2 regions of the Desulfolithobacter dissulfuricans genome follow, and region 2 is predicted to be linked to the other one. Evidence: riboswitches for the same ligand, from Rfam matches in the RefSeq annotation. Region 2 holds a riboswitch; the other holds the start of a gene.
What was found. Region 2 has a riboswitch for cobalamin ahead of GF1_RS12980 (sirohydrochlorin cobaltochelatase). Riboswitches for the same ligand answer to the same signal wherever they lie in the genome.
Positions count from the first base shown of each region.

Region 1: it holds a riboswitch for cobalamin, as region 2 does, so the genes downstream of both, thiC (phosphomethylpyrimidine synthase ThiC) here and GF1_RS12980 (sirohydrochlorin cobaltochelatase) in region 2, are expected to answer to the same signal.

Region 1 covers NZ_AP024233.1:1,258,354-1,266,283, reverse strand. The annotation lists gene GF1_RS05570 (bacterioferritin-associated ferredoxin) at 186-341, opposite strand; gene GF1_RS05565 (methyl-accepting chemotaxis protein) at 699-2,939, shown strand; gene thiC (phosphomethylpyrimidine synthase ThiC) at 3,052-4,386, opposite strand; cobalamin riboswitch at 4,483-4,685, opposite strand; gene GF1_RS05555 (sigma-54-dependent transcriptional regulator) at 4,723-6,084, opposite strand; gene GF1_RS05550 (two-component system sensor histidine kinase NtrB) at 6,271-7,930, opposite strand, start outside.
Region 2 covers NZ_AP024233.1:2,898,538-2,906,467, forward strand. The annotation lists gene GF1_RS12950 (precorrin-8X methylmutase) at 1-263, opposite strand, end outside; gene GF1_RS12955 (cobyrinic acid a,c-diamide synthase CobB) at 282-1,460, opposite strand; gene GF1_RS12960 (nucleotide-binding protein) at 1,391-1,657, opposite strand; gene GF1_RS12965 (ABC transporter substrate-binding protein) at 1,657-2,562, opposite strand; gene GF1_RS12970 (ABC transporter ATP-binding protein) at 2,559-3,353, opposite strand; gene GF1_RS12975 (FecCD family ABC transporter permease) at 3,353-4,381, opposite strand; gene GF1_RS12980 (sirohydrochlorin cobaltochelatase) at 4,382-5,371, opposite strand; cobalamin riboswitch at 5,494-5,717, opposite strand; gene GF1_RS12985 (methyl-accepting chemotaxis protein) at 5,791-7,605, opposite strand; gene GF1_RS12990 (hypothetical protein) at 7,894-7,930, shown strand, end outside.

The DNA of each region.
Region 1 (7,930 bases), 1.6 Mb from region 2:
CAGTAGTTTTTCAACGGCCTGATAGATACGGCGCCGGCAACCCGGTCGGTGCCGGCGCGTCTCCCTGTCGTCATCCAGGCACTGCTTTTCTCCTTTCCCCTCCAGAAAGACAGTCAGCAGCTTCACTTTTCTCTTCATCCACCCTGTAACTCGTTGTCCACCACCTGGCGGACCGCAGACAGACATCAGCGCCCGGAGGGATTGGTTTCCCGGCAGCGACACCCCCCTTTCCTCTTTTCAGCCATGATGTGTTCCAGGACCATGGACCGACCATGTTCCCGCACATCCCTGCGGATATCCTCTTCACTGTAGCCGAAGCAAAAACATATCAGCTCATCCATCAACTCTTCTCCCGTTTCCAGAACCATGCCGCCACATAGTGGTAACAACCGGCCTTGCGAACCTTACAGGCCAGGCCAACTCCCCGACAAAACATAAAACCTTCAATTTCCAATTATTAGGAACGTTATCTGTTATCATTTTTTGCCCATTCCCAGAGCCAGAAGATATTCTCTGCCTGGCTATAAATATTAAAAAACCATTTGACTCACCAAGGTTATCCACCTAAAATTTTCAACACCACAAACACACTGGAGCCCAATCGTTACAGAGAAGGCAGCTTACTTGAACCATATAATATCCAATTAACCTGTAACCAACGACATCACAGCCAGGCTGTCCGCACACGAGGAAACCCCATGTTGTCTTTCTGGAAAAATATCAGTCTCTCCATCAAATTTGGCATTCTTTTCAATGGACTGCTTCTCATTTTCATCTCCTTTCTCCTGCTCAGCTTCTACAGCAACAAAAAAACGGTAGAGAACTTTTCCAACCTGCTCGACAACGATGCGGCCATTGTCGAGCACGCAAAAAACGTCAACATCGCCATGCTCCAGTCGAGGAGAAACGAAAAGGACTTTCTCCTGAGAAAAAAGCTGGAATACCGTGACAGGCTGGAAAAGAACGTGGCCGATCTCAAGAAAGAGACCAGTGACATTCGTACCCTGGCCCAGGGGAAAAATGAAGAGATTGCCCGGATGGCCGATTCCATCATCGTTGATACCGACAGCTACCTGAACAATTTCAAGGAGCTGGTCCGGATAAGCCAGGTGATCGGCCTTGACTCAAGCTCCGGCCTTCGTGGCCACCTGGAGCAGGCCGCCCGGGAGCTGCGGGATTTTGTCAAACTCCATGAGGTGGATGAGCTCTATCTTACCCTGCTCAAAACCAGAAAACTGGAAAAGGAATATATCCGTACCAGCTCGGACCGAATCCGGAACAAACTGCTGACTGCGCTGGAACTCCTGGAGGACATAGTCAGTTCCGGAACTTTTGAGGAGTCGACCCAGAAAGAGATCTTCAACGACCTGGCCGGGTACAAGGAGGCCCTGATCCGGTTCATGGATGGTGACACTGCTGCCTATGACGCGGTGGTCGAATATGCGGTGCGTATCGAACGGGCCCTGAACTCCATCTATGTCCAGGGAGCCAGATCCCTGGTACTCAACATCAGCCTGCATGAAAAACAGTACCTGCTTCGGCGAGACCCCCAGGATCTCCAGGCGACCCTGGATGCCCTGGAGATGCTGTCCGAGGCCTTTGATAACGGCCTGGTCGATGAACAGTACCTGGAGCGTATTGTGGACAAAACCGACACGTACCGCGATGCCCTGCTGGCGCTGTACGAAAACGACCAGAAGATCACCAGAATCAACGACGCCATGCGGGAAAAGGCCCATCGGGTGGAGGAAGATGTCAGGAAAATCGTTGCCATCTCCCATGCGAAACAGCTTGAAAAACGGGAGATGATCCAGCAAAGCAACCACCGGCTGCAAGTCTCGGTGCTGGGGATCGCCACGTTAGTGACCATGGGCAGCATGCTGTTCATATTCCTTACTGTTCGCTCAATTGTCGCCACCATCCGCGAGGCGGTCACCTTTGCCGGGCGTGTGGGCGAAGGTGACTTCACCACCACTCTTGCCAGCAAAGGCCGGGACGAAATCGGTCAACTGATCGATTCGCTCAACCAGATGGTGGAAAAACTCAACACGGTCTTCAAAAAAGTGGGAAACAGCACCGGAGTTCTGCAGGCTTCGGCGGCCGAACTCTCTGAATCATCCGGTGCCATGTCCCGGGGAGCCGATCAATCATCGGAAAAGGCGAACAATGTAGCAGCAGCGACCGAAGAAATGAGCTCCAACATGAATTCCGTGGCCGCAGCATGCGAAGAAGCGGCCACCAATGTCAACATTGTCGCCGCAGCCGTGGGAGAGCTCTCGACCACGGTCCAGAGGATTGCCACGAACACCTCGGAGGCTCGGGATGTGGCCCTGGAGGCCGTGACCCTTGCTTCAAGCTCGTCTGAGAAGGTCGACGCCCTGGGGCAGGCAGCCGGGGAAATCAGTAAGGTCACCGAGGTAATCACCGAGATCTCCGAGCAGACCAACCTGCTGGCCCTCAATGCCACCATCGAGGCGGCCCGGGCCGGAGAGGCCGGCAAGGGCTTTGCGGTGGTTGCCAATGAGATCAAGGAACTGGCCAATCAGACAGCCGACGCCACCAGGGAAATCAAGACCAAAATTGAAGCCATTCAGGGCTCCACCAACCTGACGGTGAGCGAGATCAAGCGGATCACCGAGGTCATCGCCAGGGTGAACGAAATCGTGGCCACCATTGCCACCGCAGTGGATGAACAGACTGCCAGCACCACGGAGATAGCGGAGAATGTTCAGCAGGCGGCCCAGGGAATCTCCGAGGTCAATGAAAATGTTGCCCAGAGCTCGGCGGTGTCCGGTGACATTGCCCGGGAGATCGCCGAAGTCAGCCAGGTGGCCGGAGAGATCACCTCGCTCAGCACCGGCGTAAGCCAGAATGCCGAGGAGCTGGCCAGGATGGCCGATGAACTCAAGAAACTGCTGGTCCTGTTCCGCACCCGCTGACAGGGCTGCCCCCCTGGCTCTTGCTGACACAAGCCTGTCCGGCCTGAATGCCCTGGCTGGACAGGCTTTCTCTTTTCAGCCTCTTTTTTCGTCCCGCCAGGTCGGCTGGCGCCTACTTTTTCCCGGAACAACCGCTACAGCCCCGCTTATCACCGCGTATATCGCGGGCAAAGAGGGAGATTCCCCGCTCCATGGCGCAGAAATCGCCGCACATGGTGCAGGTGCGCTGGTTTTCCGGGGTGCGGTCCCTGCGAATCCTGCGGGCCTCCTCAGGAAACATCAGCAGTTCCATCTGCTTTTCCCACCGGGTATCGCGCCGGGCAATGGCCACCTGTTTCTCTCGTTCCCGCATGGATGGATCACGAGCGATGTCGCCGATCCTGGCCGCCAGCCGGGTGGCCCTGATACCTTCGCGCACGTCCTGTTCGTTGGGCAGGGCAAGATGTTCCGCCGGGGTGATGTAGCAGATCAAATCCGCCCCGTAACGAGCTGAATTAGCCGCGCCGATGGCGGCGGTAATATGGTCATAGCCGGCCCCGGAATCGGCTGGCAGCGGCCCCAGCACATAATAGGGAGCGTTGCCGCTCATCCTCTTTTCCAGCATGATATTGCCCTCGATTTCATCGAGCGGCACATGGCCCGGGCCTTCCACCATCATCTGGCATCCCATCTCCCGACCTATCTCGGCCAGTTCGCAGTTGGTGATCATCTCCGCCATCTGGGCCCGGTCGTGACTGTCATGGATGGCCCCGGCCCGGATACCGTTACCCAGCGACAGGACGGCGTCATATTTCTTCATCAGCTCGCAGACCCGGTCAAACTGCTCATAGAGGGGATTTTCCCGGTCATGGTATTCCATCCAGGACACCATGAAGGTACCACCTTTGGAGACCAGGCCGCCATAGCGATAGCCCTGGCGTCGCAGCCGCTCGATGGAATAGCGGTTGATCCCGCAGTGAATGGCCATGAACGAGATTCCATCCTCCAGCTGCCGCTCAATGAGCTCGAAAAGATACTCGGGATCGAGCTTGTTGGGGTTATGGTACTTGCGGCTGGCCTCGGAAAAGGCCTGGTACAACGGCACATTGCCCACCGGCAGGTTGACGGTGGCCAGCACCTCGCGCCGCACCAGATCCAGGTCACCACCGGTGGAAAGTTCCATCAGAGTATCGGCCTGTTCTTCTTCGGCGATCCGCGCCTTTCTTTTTTCCAGCTCGATATCCTTGATGTCCGACGACGTGCCGATGGAGGCATTGACTTTGGTCCGCAGCCCGGTGCCAATACCGACCACCTTCTGATTCGGCCGATTATGGTTGACCGGAATAACGATTTCTCCCAGGGCGACAAGCTCCCTGATCAGCTCGGCATCCTTGCCCTCATCCCGGGCTACCTGCTCCATCTGTGCTGTGATGACACCCTCGCGGGCCAGTTCCAATTGGGTTTTCATGTTCTTTTTCTTTCCTCCTGAGGCTGTCCCGGCCGGCAAAAAAAAATCCGCGCCACAGCACTCGCCATGACGCGGATCTACAGGACAGCAGTATCCGTTATTCGGTTCAATCTGGCAGGTCTTCTGACTTACGGATCAAGCCCCTGCCTGCGCCTTCCCATCCACCAGAGGTGAACAGTGGCATCATGCAGGCAGAGTCCCCGTTTACAGCGCCGGCCCTGAGCGTTACGGATTCACACCGTATTCCCTATTCTCCGTCGACAACCACCGCCGACGGCACCAGACTGATCTATAGCACCCACATATGCCAGAAATAAGAAAAAAGGACAAGACTATTTAGTGTTCGTCCAGACCGTACTCCTTGATCTTGTTGAGCAGGGTCTGCCGGGCAATTCCGAGAATTCGAGCTGTTTTCGATCGGTTACCCCCTGTCTGGGCCAGTATGGTTCGAATTGCCTCACGCTCCATGTCACGCAGGGTAAAACCCTGCCTGCCGCTCTTCTCCAGATGCGGCTCCATGTCAACCGGCAGCAGGTGAGGCGGCAGTTCCCGGGGAGTTATCTGTTCTCCAAGACAGAGGATCACTGCGCGTTCCACAGTGTTTTCCAGCTCCCTGATATTGCCAGGCCAGTCGTATCGTCCAAGGAGCATCAAGGCCTGCGGGTGAAATCCCCTGATGTCTTTCCGGTTTTTTGCCGCATATTTCTTCAGGAAATAATCAGCCAGGGCCGGAACGTCCTCTGGCCGCTCTCTGAGAGGTGGTAACTCGATGGGTACCACGGAGAGACGAAAAAAGAGATCCTGGCGGAAACTGCCCTCTTCCACCATCTGCTGAAGATTCTTGTGGGTTGCCGCGACAAGACGGACATCCACGTTTACAGACTGGCTGGAGCCGAGGCGTTCAAACTCTCCTTCCTGAATAACCCTGAGTATCTTGGCCTGGGTCTGCAACGACATATCGCCGATTTCATCAAGAAACAACGTGCCGCGGTGGGCCTGTTCAAAGCGGCCCTTACGCTGCCGCTCCGCACCGGTAAAGGCACCCCGTTCATGGCCGAACAACTCACTTTCCAGCAGATTTTCATGCAGCGCCGCGCAGTTGACCTTGATAAAGGGACCGTCTTTACGCAGACTGTTGTGATGCAGGGCCCCGGCAATCAACTCCTTACCGGTTCCCGATTCTCCGGTGATGAGTACTGTTGCATCGCTGGGAGCCACCAACGAGAGGGTCTCAAACACCCTCTGCATACCACTGCTGCGGCCGATAATATTGCCAAAGTCAAACTTTTCTCCAAGCCGTTCCCTGAGCTGTGCGTTCTCTTCTCTAAGCGCCTCGATATTGAGCGCTTTTTCCACTGCCAGATTCAGCGCCTCGATATCAACAGGCTTGGTCACATAATCGACTGCGCCCTGTTTCATAGCCGCCACAGCACTTTCCACCGAAGAAAATGCCGTGATAACAATAACCGGCTCCATGCGTCCCTTTTCCCTGAGCAGTGCCAGGGTTTCCAGGCCATCCATTCGCTGCATTTTCAGGTCCAGCAGAATCAGATCCACCTCCTGGTCCATCAGTAGAGGCAGGACCTGATCCCCATCGTCGACTTCAAGTAAGCGATAGCCGGCTCCCATGAGATTTACCTTGAGCATGGTACGATGAGCCGCGTCATCATCAACAAGCAGAATCGTTTTTTCCTGCATATCACCTGTTTCCAGTTTGTGATTACCACTGAAATTCAGCCACCGATGGATGAAGGTGTCGACCTCACTTGTTGCACGGGTGTCTGTGGCCTGGATGGCCACAGTCAAGCCCCCAGGGACGGGTTTATGGCGTCCCGTGAAACAAGGGAGGTCGACACCGGTTTCAATGCCAAAGATTGATGGTAATCAGATTCCAGTTTGATTTTTCTGGGTTACGGGGAGCACCACCGTGATTTTCGTCCCCTTGCCCGGTGCTGATACCACTTCAAAATGCCCATGATGCTGTTCAACGATCTGGTGACTGACAGCCAGGCCCAGTCCGGTCCCTGCCCGCCGGGTCGTGAAAAACGGATCAAACATTTTCTCCTGTTCTTCCCGGGTCATACCCTTGCCCGAATCGGAAACCGTTATTTGGACCGTATCTTTTTCTTCGATGCAGGCCAGGCTGATACGACCACCACCGGGGGTGGCATGCAGTGCATTTTTCAGCAGATTAAGAACAACCTGTAGAAGGAGATCGCCATCGGCAACAATGGTCCTGGTACACTGGATATCCATGAAAAAATCAATATGCCCGGCGCGGAAATCATGCTCGAGCAACCTGGCTGTCTTTTCGAGCAGCCGGCCGGGATACACTTTTCCGAACTCGGGATCTCTTGGCCTGGAAAACTGCAGCAGAGCAGAAATTGCCGCGTTCAGACGATCCACCTCTCCCACCATCAACTGGGCATATTCCCGGGAATTTTCATCCACAGCCTGATTGCCAAAATACTGGGCAAACCCTCGTAATGTCCCCAGGGGATTTCTGATTTCATGGGCAATCCCGGCCGCCATTCGTCCCAGTGCCGCGAGACGGCGGGAACGCTCCAGTTGCTTCTCCATGGCCCGCAGTTCCCGGATATCGCGGATGATCACCACGGTACCAAGTCGATTCCCCTCCTGGTCCTTCAGGGGGGAAGCGCTGAGCCGGACAGGAATGGACCGGTTATCTGTCCGCTGCATCTCATACTCCAGGGCAGCCACTCCCTGTTCCGTACAGATCTGCTCGCCGGGCCAGTTGGCAAACACCCTGTCCACCGACATACCAAGCAGTTTCCCGGCAGGAGAACCGGCCAACCGCGCTGCCCGTGCGTTCACCGATACGATCCGCTGGCCGCAGTCCAGGGTCATCAAACCGTCCGGCATGGATTCAATAACACTCCTGGTATAGAGACGCATGGTATCAAGGGTCGCCCGGGCGACACGGGCGCCCTGATACAGAAACAGAAAGTAGAAACCAGCACTGCCGAGCAGCAGCAGCAGGCCGCCCATGAACAGGGTGTGGCGGAGATCCTGCTGCTGGGCCTGGATAAATTCATCGGTATACAGGCCAATATAAATCACCTTGCGTTTGTCGAGATTTTCTCCGAACTGGGCCTGCATCCACTGTTGCCTGCGGCGAAACATCATGGATGCCATGGGACTGTCACGCCTGCCCATATCGACCATGTGAAACTCGGTAGCAACCTCAAATACGGGATTGTGATTTTCATCCTGGGCAATGATAGTGGTGACCGGCCCACCGGCTGCCAGCACCTCCGCACTTGCCGGGTGCCTGTCCCGGGGAGGCAGCCTGCCTGCAGTAGCCAGCACCACCCCGTCTTCGGTGATGACGTGAATGTAGGCAATACGATCTGTTTTGGCCGTCTCGGTGACCAGCGTCTCCAGCGGCGATGAAGAACTCATCATGTGATGCATCATGGAGGTCCTTGCTCCGGCCTGGAAACTGCGTATCAGGACCAGTCCCTCATCAAGGAGAAAACTCTTCATGACTTCCTGTTCCCGTGCCAGATTACGCACCGTGGAG
Region 2 (7,930 bases):
TCGACCAGAATATTTTTTCCGGCCCGGATGGCCGTGAGACCGGCAGTGACCGCCCGGGGATGAAAACGCATGGTATCGGCAAAGGCAAAATCACCAGTGGCATGGATGCAGCGCCGAACCACGGCAAATTCTTCCTGGGTAAGGGTGGTCAGGACCGGATGGTCCTGGGCGGTAAGTTCCCGTTCGATGATGCGGAAACTTTCGGCCTCGATATCGCGGGGCGCGATTTTCAGTATGTCAATGACAGACGAAATCTTGTGCACAACAGTATCCTTGATGTTTTATCTTGCCAGATCTCTGCAGGCCTGGATAAAAGACCGGGCCGCCTCCGGGGTCCGGCCCCAGTGCAGGTGCAGGTAGCCGGCCAGGGTATTATGGATCCGGTAGCCTTCATACCGGCCGTCCTCCAGGCGGTAGACCCGTTCCACATCTTCGGGCATGGGGTCTATGGCCGAGTAATGGAACTCGTGCCCGAACAGTTTCTGGCCGGCCGGGCCAAAAAAACCGGGGCGCTCCTGAACCACCTGCCGGTAGCCGAGCCGGCGCAGCCGGGGCTGCATGCGGGCTGTCACCGGAAAGACCCCGACCATGGGATACTCCCCGCCCTCCTGGTCCGTAGTGTGTTGAAGACAGACGATGGACCGGGTGAGGTACATGAAGCCGCCACATTCGGCATACACGGGACGCCCGGACCTGGCAAACACTTTTATGGCTGTCCGCATTGTTTTATTGGCGCTGAGTTGCCTGGCAAAGAGCTCCGGATAGCCACCGCCAAGATAGAGTCCATGGAGTTCTTCCGGCAGGGTCGCATCATGGATGGGGCTGAACTCCACCAGCTGCCCACCTCCACTGCGGAGCATATCCAGATTATCCTGGTAATAGAAACAAAAGGCTTCATCCCTGGCAACGCCGATCCGCACCGTTTCACCAGTCGGCACCGACGTACCGGAAGGAGCCTGTGGCCGGGAAACCTCTCGTCCCGGTGTCAGCCGGCATGCCAGTTCCAGGAGCAGGTCCAGGTCCAGGTGTTCTTCCATGAACCGGGCCAGCTGCTCCAGGGCCAGCTCGTGTTCCGAGCCCATGTGCAACCCCAGGTGACGGGACGGAATGGTCAGCTCCTGGTTACGGGGCAGAAAACCGATAATCGGCAGATCACAGTACCGGGCCAGGGCCTCCTCGATCAGCTGGCGGTGCCTGGCGCTGCCCACCCGGTTCAATACCACCCCGGCCAGGTGCACTCCGGAATCCAGGGTGGCGAACCCATGCACCACCGCAGCCACGGACTGGGCGGCTGATCGAACATCCACCACCAGGAGAACCGGCAGGCCGAGAAGCCGGGCCAGGTGGGCGGCCGACCCGTCCTCCCCGTCAAAGAGCCCCATCACGCCTTCTATGACCGAGATCCCCCTGGCGCGGTCCGGTTGGCGGCGAAACAGGTGCGGACAAAGTCCTCTCCGCACATCCGCAGATCCAGATTCCGGGACACGCGGCCGGTCACCACCTGGTGGAGGGTGGGATCGATGAAGTCCGGGCCGCACTTGAAGGGCTGCACATCCTGGCCCCGGGCCCGCAGAGCCGCCATGATACCGAGGCTTACCGTGGTCTTGCCGCAGCCGGAATGGGTCCCGGCAATGAGTATAGCTGGCCCGTGGTCCATCACTGCACCGGATAGAGAATCTCAAACACGGTCCTGATCCCGGTAAGCAGCCCCAGGGTGGGCCGGGAGACCAGTTTTTCGTCCACCAGGTAGATCTGGTCGTTGCGAACCGCCTTGATCACCTGAAAGCCGGGTTCGCTGCGGATCATCTCCACGGTCACCGGGTTCATCCGTCCCTTCTGGGCCAGAAAGACATCGATCTCCGAAGCCCGGGCCAGGATCCGTTCCTTGCCATAGGCGGCAATATTGGTGTTGCGCACCTGAAGCGCGTCGGCGGCCACATTGATCCCGCCGGCGGATTCAAGAACAAAAATGGCCATGGAGCGGGGGGCAAAGGTCTTCATCCGCCTGTGGATGGCCTCGAAGTAGACCTTTTTGCGCTGCCCAGCCGGGATCAAATCCACCTGGCGCCGGATGGTCGCCAGTTCGCGGCCGAAACGACCGATCATGGCCCGAACCCCATCCTCCTTTCCGGTCAGCCGGCCCAGGGTCTCCCAGTACCAGAACAGCCGGTCCATGGAGGCGGGCTGCAGGGAGACCACCGTGACCCCGCTCTGCTCGAGGCGCTTGACAAGCTGGGGATAGGCGCGGCTGATCATGGGCCGGATCAGGACCAGGTCTGGTTCCAGGGCCAGCAGCCGTTCGGGATCGTCCCGGAAACTGACCCGGGGTCGATCAAGCTGGCGGTCACTGCGGCCCACGGCGACGATCTTCTCCGGTTCAAGGCCCATGTCCAGGAGGTTCCGGGTATGGGCGGGATAGAGGGAGATAATCCGGGAAAAAGGGTGGTCAAAGACAATCACCCGGTTGTCACTGTCGCGCAGGGTGGCGGCCCGAACCGTCCCGCCTACTGCCAGGAGAAGGAACAGCGCCAGGAAGCAGAGCATCATGCGCCACTGTTTCATACCATATCCTCGCTTCTTCTTTTAAAGCTGACCTGGAGCCCGCCGGTGAACCCATCCTGCCGCACCCGGGAGCAGACCCCGTAGACCTCATCGATGATTTCCGGCACCAGGACCTGATCCACCCGTCCCCGGCGGACCACGCGTCCCTCTTTCAGAAAGACCAACTCGTCACAGAACCAGGCCGCCAGATTCAGGTCGTGCAGGGCCGCGACCACGGTCAGGCCCCTGTCGCGGATCCGGCACCGTATCACGTCCAGGATGGCCAGCGTATGGTAGATGTCCAGGTTGGAGGTGGCCTCATCGAGCAGCAGCACCCGGGGTTCCTGGACCAGGGCCCTGGCCACGGCCACCCGTTGTTTTTCCCCGCCGGATAACCGGGTGACCGGCCGGTCGGCCAGGTGAGCGATCCCGAGCTCCTCCATGGTCCGTTCCACCAGACGGTGATCGCCGGGATCGAGGCTGGCGAACCGGTGCAGGTGCGGATGGCGGCCCATGGCCACCACCTCGCGGACCGTGAACCCGAAGCGGATGACGAATTCCTGCGGTACCAGGGCCAGCCGGCGGGCCAGGTCCCGGACCGGCCACCTCCGCAGCTCCCGGCCCATGAAGGTCAACTGTCCCTCCCGGGGATGCAGCAGGCCGCAGAAAAGATCGAGCAGGGTGGTCTTGCCGCTGCCGTTGGGACCCAGGATACCGTAGCAGCATCCGCCCTTGCAGGCCAGGTCGATACCGGCGAGTACCGGCTGGTTACCGTAGGCAAACGAAACCTGCTCCGCCACCAGAACCGTCATTATTCCGCCCTCAGTTTTCTCTTGAATATCACGCAGAAAAACGGTCCGCCGATCAGGGCGGTGAGGACACCGATGGGCACCTCGGCCGGCAGCACGGCCCGGGTCAGGGTGTCGGCAAAAAGCAGCAGCAGACCGCCACCGAAAAAGGACAGGGCCAGGAGCCAGCGGTTATCCGGGCCGATCACCGAGCGGAGCAGGTGGGGCACGATCAGGCCGACGAAACCGATGATCCCGGCCACGGCCACGCAGACCGAAGCCATCAGGGTACAGGTGACAAGGAGGGTGCGCCGCAGGCGGACCGTATCCACGCCCATGGTCACCGCGGTCCGCTCGCCAATCGCCATAACGTTGAGGTCCCGGCCATGGAGCAGCACCACCAGCAGGCCGATGACGGCCACCGGCACCAGGACCAGAATGTCCTGCCAGGAGGCCCCGGACAGGCTCCCCATGAGCCAGAAGATGATCACCCCCACCTGTTCGTCGGCCAGGAATTTGAGAAACCCGATGGCCGCTGACAGAATCGCCGCGACAATGACCCCGGAGAGGATCAGGCTGGTGGAGGAGAGACGCCGGTCACCCGCAGCGAGCGACAGAACCACCGCCAGGGTGGCCACCCCCCCGCCAAAGGCGAACAGAGGTACGGATATGAACTGGGGCAGTGAGAGTCCGAAGACCTGGAGGACGATGACCAGGGAGGCGCCAAAAGCGGCCCCGGAAGAGATGCCAAGTGTGTAGGGATCGGCCAGCGGATTGAGCAGGATGGCCTGGAAGACCCCGCCGCACACGGCCAGCATCCCGCCCACCAGCACCGACTCGATGATACGCGGCAGCCGGACGTCCAGGACCACGGCGGCAGACACCGGATCCACGGAACTGTCCAGCCCCAGGATCCGGTCGCGGATCAGCTGCAGAACATCGGCGGCAGGGATCCTCATGTAGCCCATGGTGGCGGCCAGGACCATGCCCGCGACCAGCAGACCGGCCAGGACGACCAGGAGCAGTGGAGAGGATCCCCGCCAGGCACGCATCTACTTCAGATGGATGCCGGCATCACTCGCGGCATCGACCAGGTGCTGGACAAAGATGTCAGCAAACTTATCGTTTTCGCCCAGCCCCTTCTTGACCGCAATCACCTGGATATTGTTCTTCTCCAGCACACTCTTCCAGGAATCCTCTTCATCACCAGCCATATCGTTCATGGCATGGTCACCGGCCACCACCATGAAGGGCTTGAGCACGACCTTCTTCACCCCGGCATGCCTGAGCGAATCGAGCACGTCTTCCAGGGCCGGGAACCCCTCCACGTTGCCGATCAGGGTCAGGACGTCGGGATAGAGCTGACGCATGCGGTCGGCCAGCTCCAGATAGGAACCGCCCGAGGGAAAGTACTCGTTACCATGGCCCATGTAGACCAGGGCGGCCTTTTCCCTGCGGGCCAGCTCGGCATCGCCGGCCAGGGCCCGGGCCGCGGTCATCACGTCCTCGTCATAGGGATGGGCGGTGCCGTAGGTGCCAAGCGCCGGACGTCCCAGGGCGATCTTGTGGAACGGCTTGTACTTGGCTTTCTTTACCGTGCCCATGCTCATCAGCCCGTCCACATAGGTGGCCAGGTCAAGAAACTCCTCGCCCATGGCGATATGGGTCGGCTGGAGGACGATGGTGTCGTATCCCTGGTCCTGGAGATCGGCGATGGTGGCCAGCGGGGTCTTGACATGGAGAATATCGGCGGGAATCTCGGGATGGGCCTTGATATATTCGGGATCCTGGGCCCGGTGCTGCCATTTCTTGCGGATGATATTGGAGGTGAAGGCAACCCGGACCGGGGTTTCCGGATACATGGCCACGACTTTTTCCCGGATGTTCAAAAGTCCCTGCAGGGCAGGCTCCACCGTGGTTCCGAACATGGCCAGGACTATGGCGTTTTTATGTTCCACCTTGTACGCTCCGCTGGAATAACAGGTTGCCACCGACAGAAAGAACAGGGTCAGTGCCGCAAGAAAAACCGATTTCCATTTCATACGAAACCTCCTTCTCTACGGCCCGGAAATAAAAAAATCCCGGACCAATTGTTACATTGATCCAGGATGTCCCGTCTTTATCCCAGAGTCTCTCTATGTCTCCCCGCGCCTTTGCCGTCGGCCACGGAGTCATTTTTCAGGCAGGTCTTCTGACTTCCGGATCATCCTCCTCCCGCGCCTTCCCAGCCCTGAAGCGGCCAGTGGCATCGTCTGTCTACGACACACCGTCTGTCTACGACACACTATTGCAGGATTTGTCCCCGGTTACAGCGGCGGGCCCGTCCCGGAATTACACCGGGTTCCCTTTTCATCCGCATCTGCGGACACCTGAAAACTGTCATCATATGGTACAGAATCCCACTCCCGAAGTCAAGATAAAGGGTACGAGCCAGCTGCCCAGCCTGAAGGAAGCGGCGCTGTCACGAAGACATGGCGGCGAGCTCGCCCTCTTCCCCCCGGCCGAGCTGCTGCAGTTTGGTGGTCGTTTCCCTGAGCAGGGTGGTCAACTGCCCTGCTATCTCGTCGGAATACTCATGCACCTGGTGTGACAGTTCCCGGGCCCGGACCGCGGCCTCGTTGACCATGACGATGTTGGCCGAGACCATCCTGGTATTTTCCGATGTCTGGGAACTCAGCCCGGCGATGGTGGTTACCACTTCCTGCTGCTCACCCACCGCCCCGGTGATGTGGGCAGTGACCTGATTGAGATCCTGGACCCTTTGCTCTATATCCTGGAGATTGGCGACAAAGGTCAGGCTGGCCTTCTCGATGGCGCTCACCTTTTCCATCACATCCTGGGTTGCCCGTTCGGTTTCCAGGGAGAGATCCTTGACCTCACTGGCCACCACGGCAAAACCCTTGCCGGCGGAGCCTGCCCGGGCCGCCTCGATGGTGGCATTGAGGGCCAGCAGCTTGGTCTGGTCGGTGATCTCCCGTACCAGACCGATTATCCCGCCGATATCGGCGATGGCCCGCTTGAGCTGACGGATGTTGCCGTGGGAGACGGTCACCCCGTGGACTATGCCGGCCACCAGCTCGTTCTGACTGACGATCTGGGCGTTGATGCCCTCCACTGTCCGGCGCAGCTGATCGGTGGCCTGGGAGACATTTTGCGTATGTTCTGCCGTATCCCGGGCCCGGACGGTGGCGCTCTCCGACTGGCTGCCCGTGGTGGCCGCCAGTTCCTGCAGGGTTTCCGACATGTCGACCAGCTGCCGGGCCCGCTGTTCCAGACCGTGCACCACAGTGGCGATGGAGTCTATCAGTTCGTCTATAATGTTTTTTTCCTTTGCCTTGCGCCGGTCTTCCAGCTGCAGCTCGGCCAGGGCCTCGCGGAAATTCTTGATCGCCCCGGACAGGACCCCGATCTGGTCACCCCGCTGCTGACAGGGAATATCGGGAAAACGCCCGGCCCGAATCTCGTCGATGATGCGTGTCAGCCGGTACAGTGGCCGTTCGACGATGATCCGGATGAGAAAGAACAGCACCACCATGTTGGCAAAGATGGCCAGCAAACCCATCCCCAGGGTAAAGCGCTGCTGCTGGTCGCGGACCGCAGCCAGTTTCTTTTCCATCGCGTTTATCTCTTCCACATGATCAAGAATCTCGTTACGGGTTTTTTCCGCCTTGAGGCTTTCATCGGCAACCTTGACCCCGAGCTCACGGATCTTCTGCTGCAGGGCCTCCGCCTCGCCGGACTGGTCGTCCAGCCGGCCGATCAGCTCCCGCAGCCTGGCCGCGTCCCCGGCCGGATCCGGACTCCGCAGGGTCAAGCGCTCCACAGTCTGGGTGAAGTTATTTTCCTCGTCCAGCAACCCATAGGAAAGCACCACCTTGCCGTCTCTTTCCTGGACCACCATCCGGTTCCTGGCCAGATCGCGGCGCTCGGTCCTGGAGTAAAGCGGCCTGTAGGCCTGGCGGCCGGTGAGTGTTTCCCGGCTGGCCACCTGGAAATCTCGGTCCACGGCCGAAAGTATCTCCGCCCTCCGGTCCACCTTGAAGAACTCCGGTAGAGATATGAACTCCTTCTGAAGCTGGAAGATGGTGGACCGGAGGTTGGAACTGAGCTGTTCCCGTATCTGCAGAACGTCGTCAACGGTCTGCTGTACGGTCCGGCTGGACTGATAGTTGACATAGAGCAGCGCCCCTATGAACAGGTTGGAAACCAGGGCTACCCCGAAAAGAATCTTGGTCCCGACGGTGATCCATTTCCTGCCTTTCAGCCATTGCAACATCCTCAATTTATCACTCCTGTATAATCTTTGATCTTGTGCCACACAGTCGTACCTGCACGGCAACAAACCTGCATTCAAACGGGACAGTAGCCGGGAAAGATTATTTTTCTGTTAGGATTTGTTTTTGAAATGGATTGGATCTGCGTCCGGGCATGGAACCGCAGGACAGAAAGGAGAGGAAAACAGAAGCAGGTTGTGACTGCTTCTTGATCTTTTTCTAACCAAGACCAAACAGGGAGACGGTATTATCTGAGGCGATGGTATGCATATGCCAAAAGGAGGACCACCATGAGCCATACATATGATCTCACCGAAAAGGCCCTTG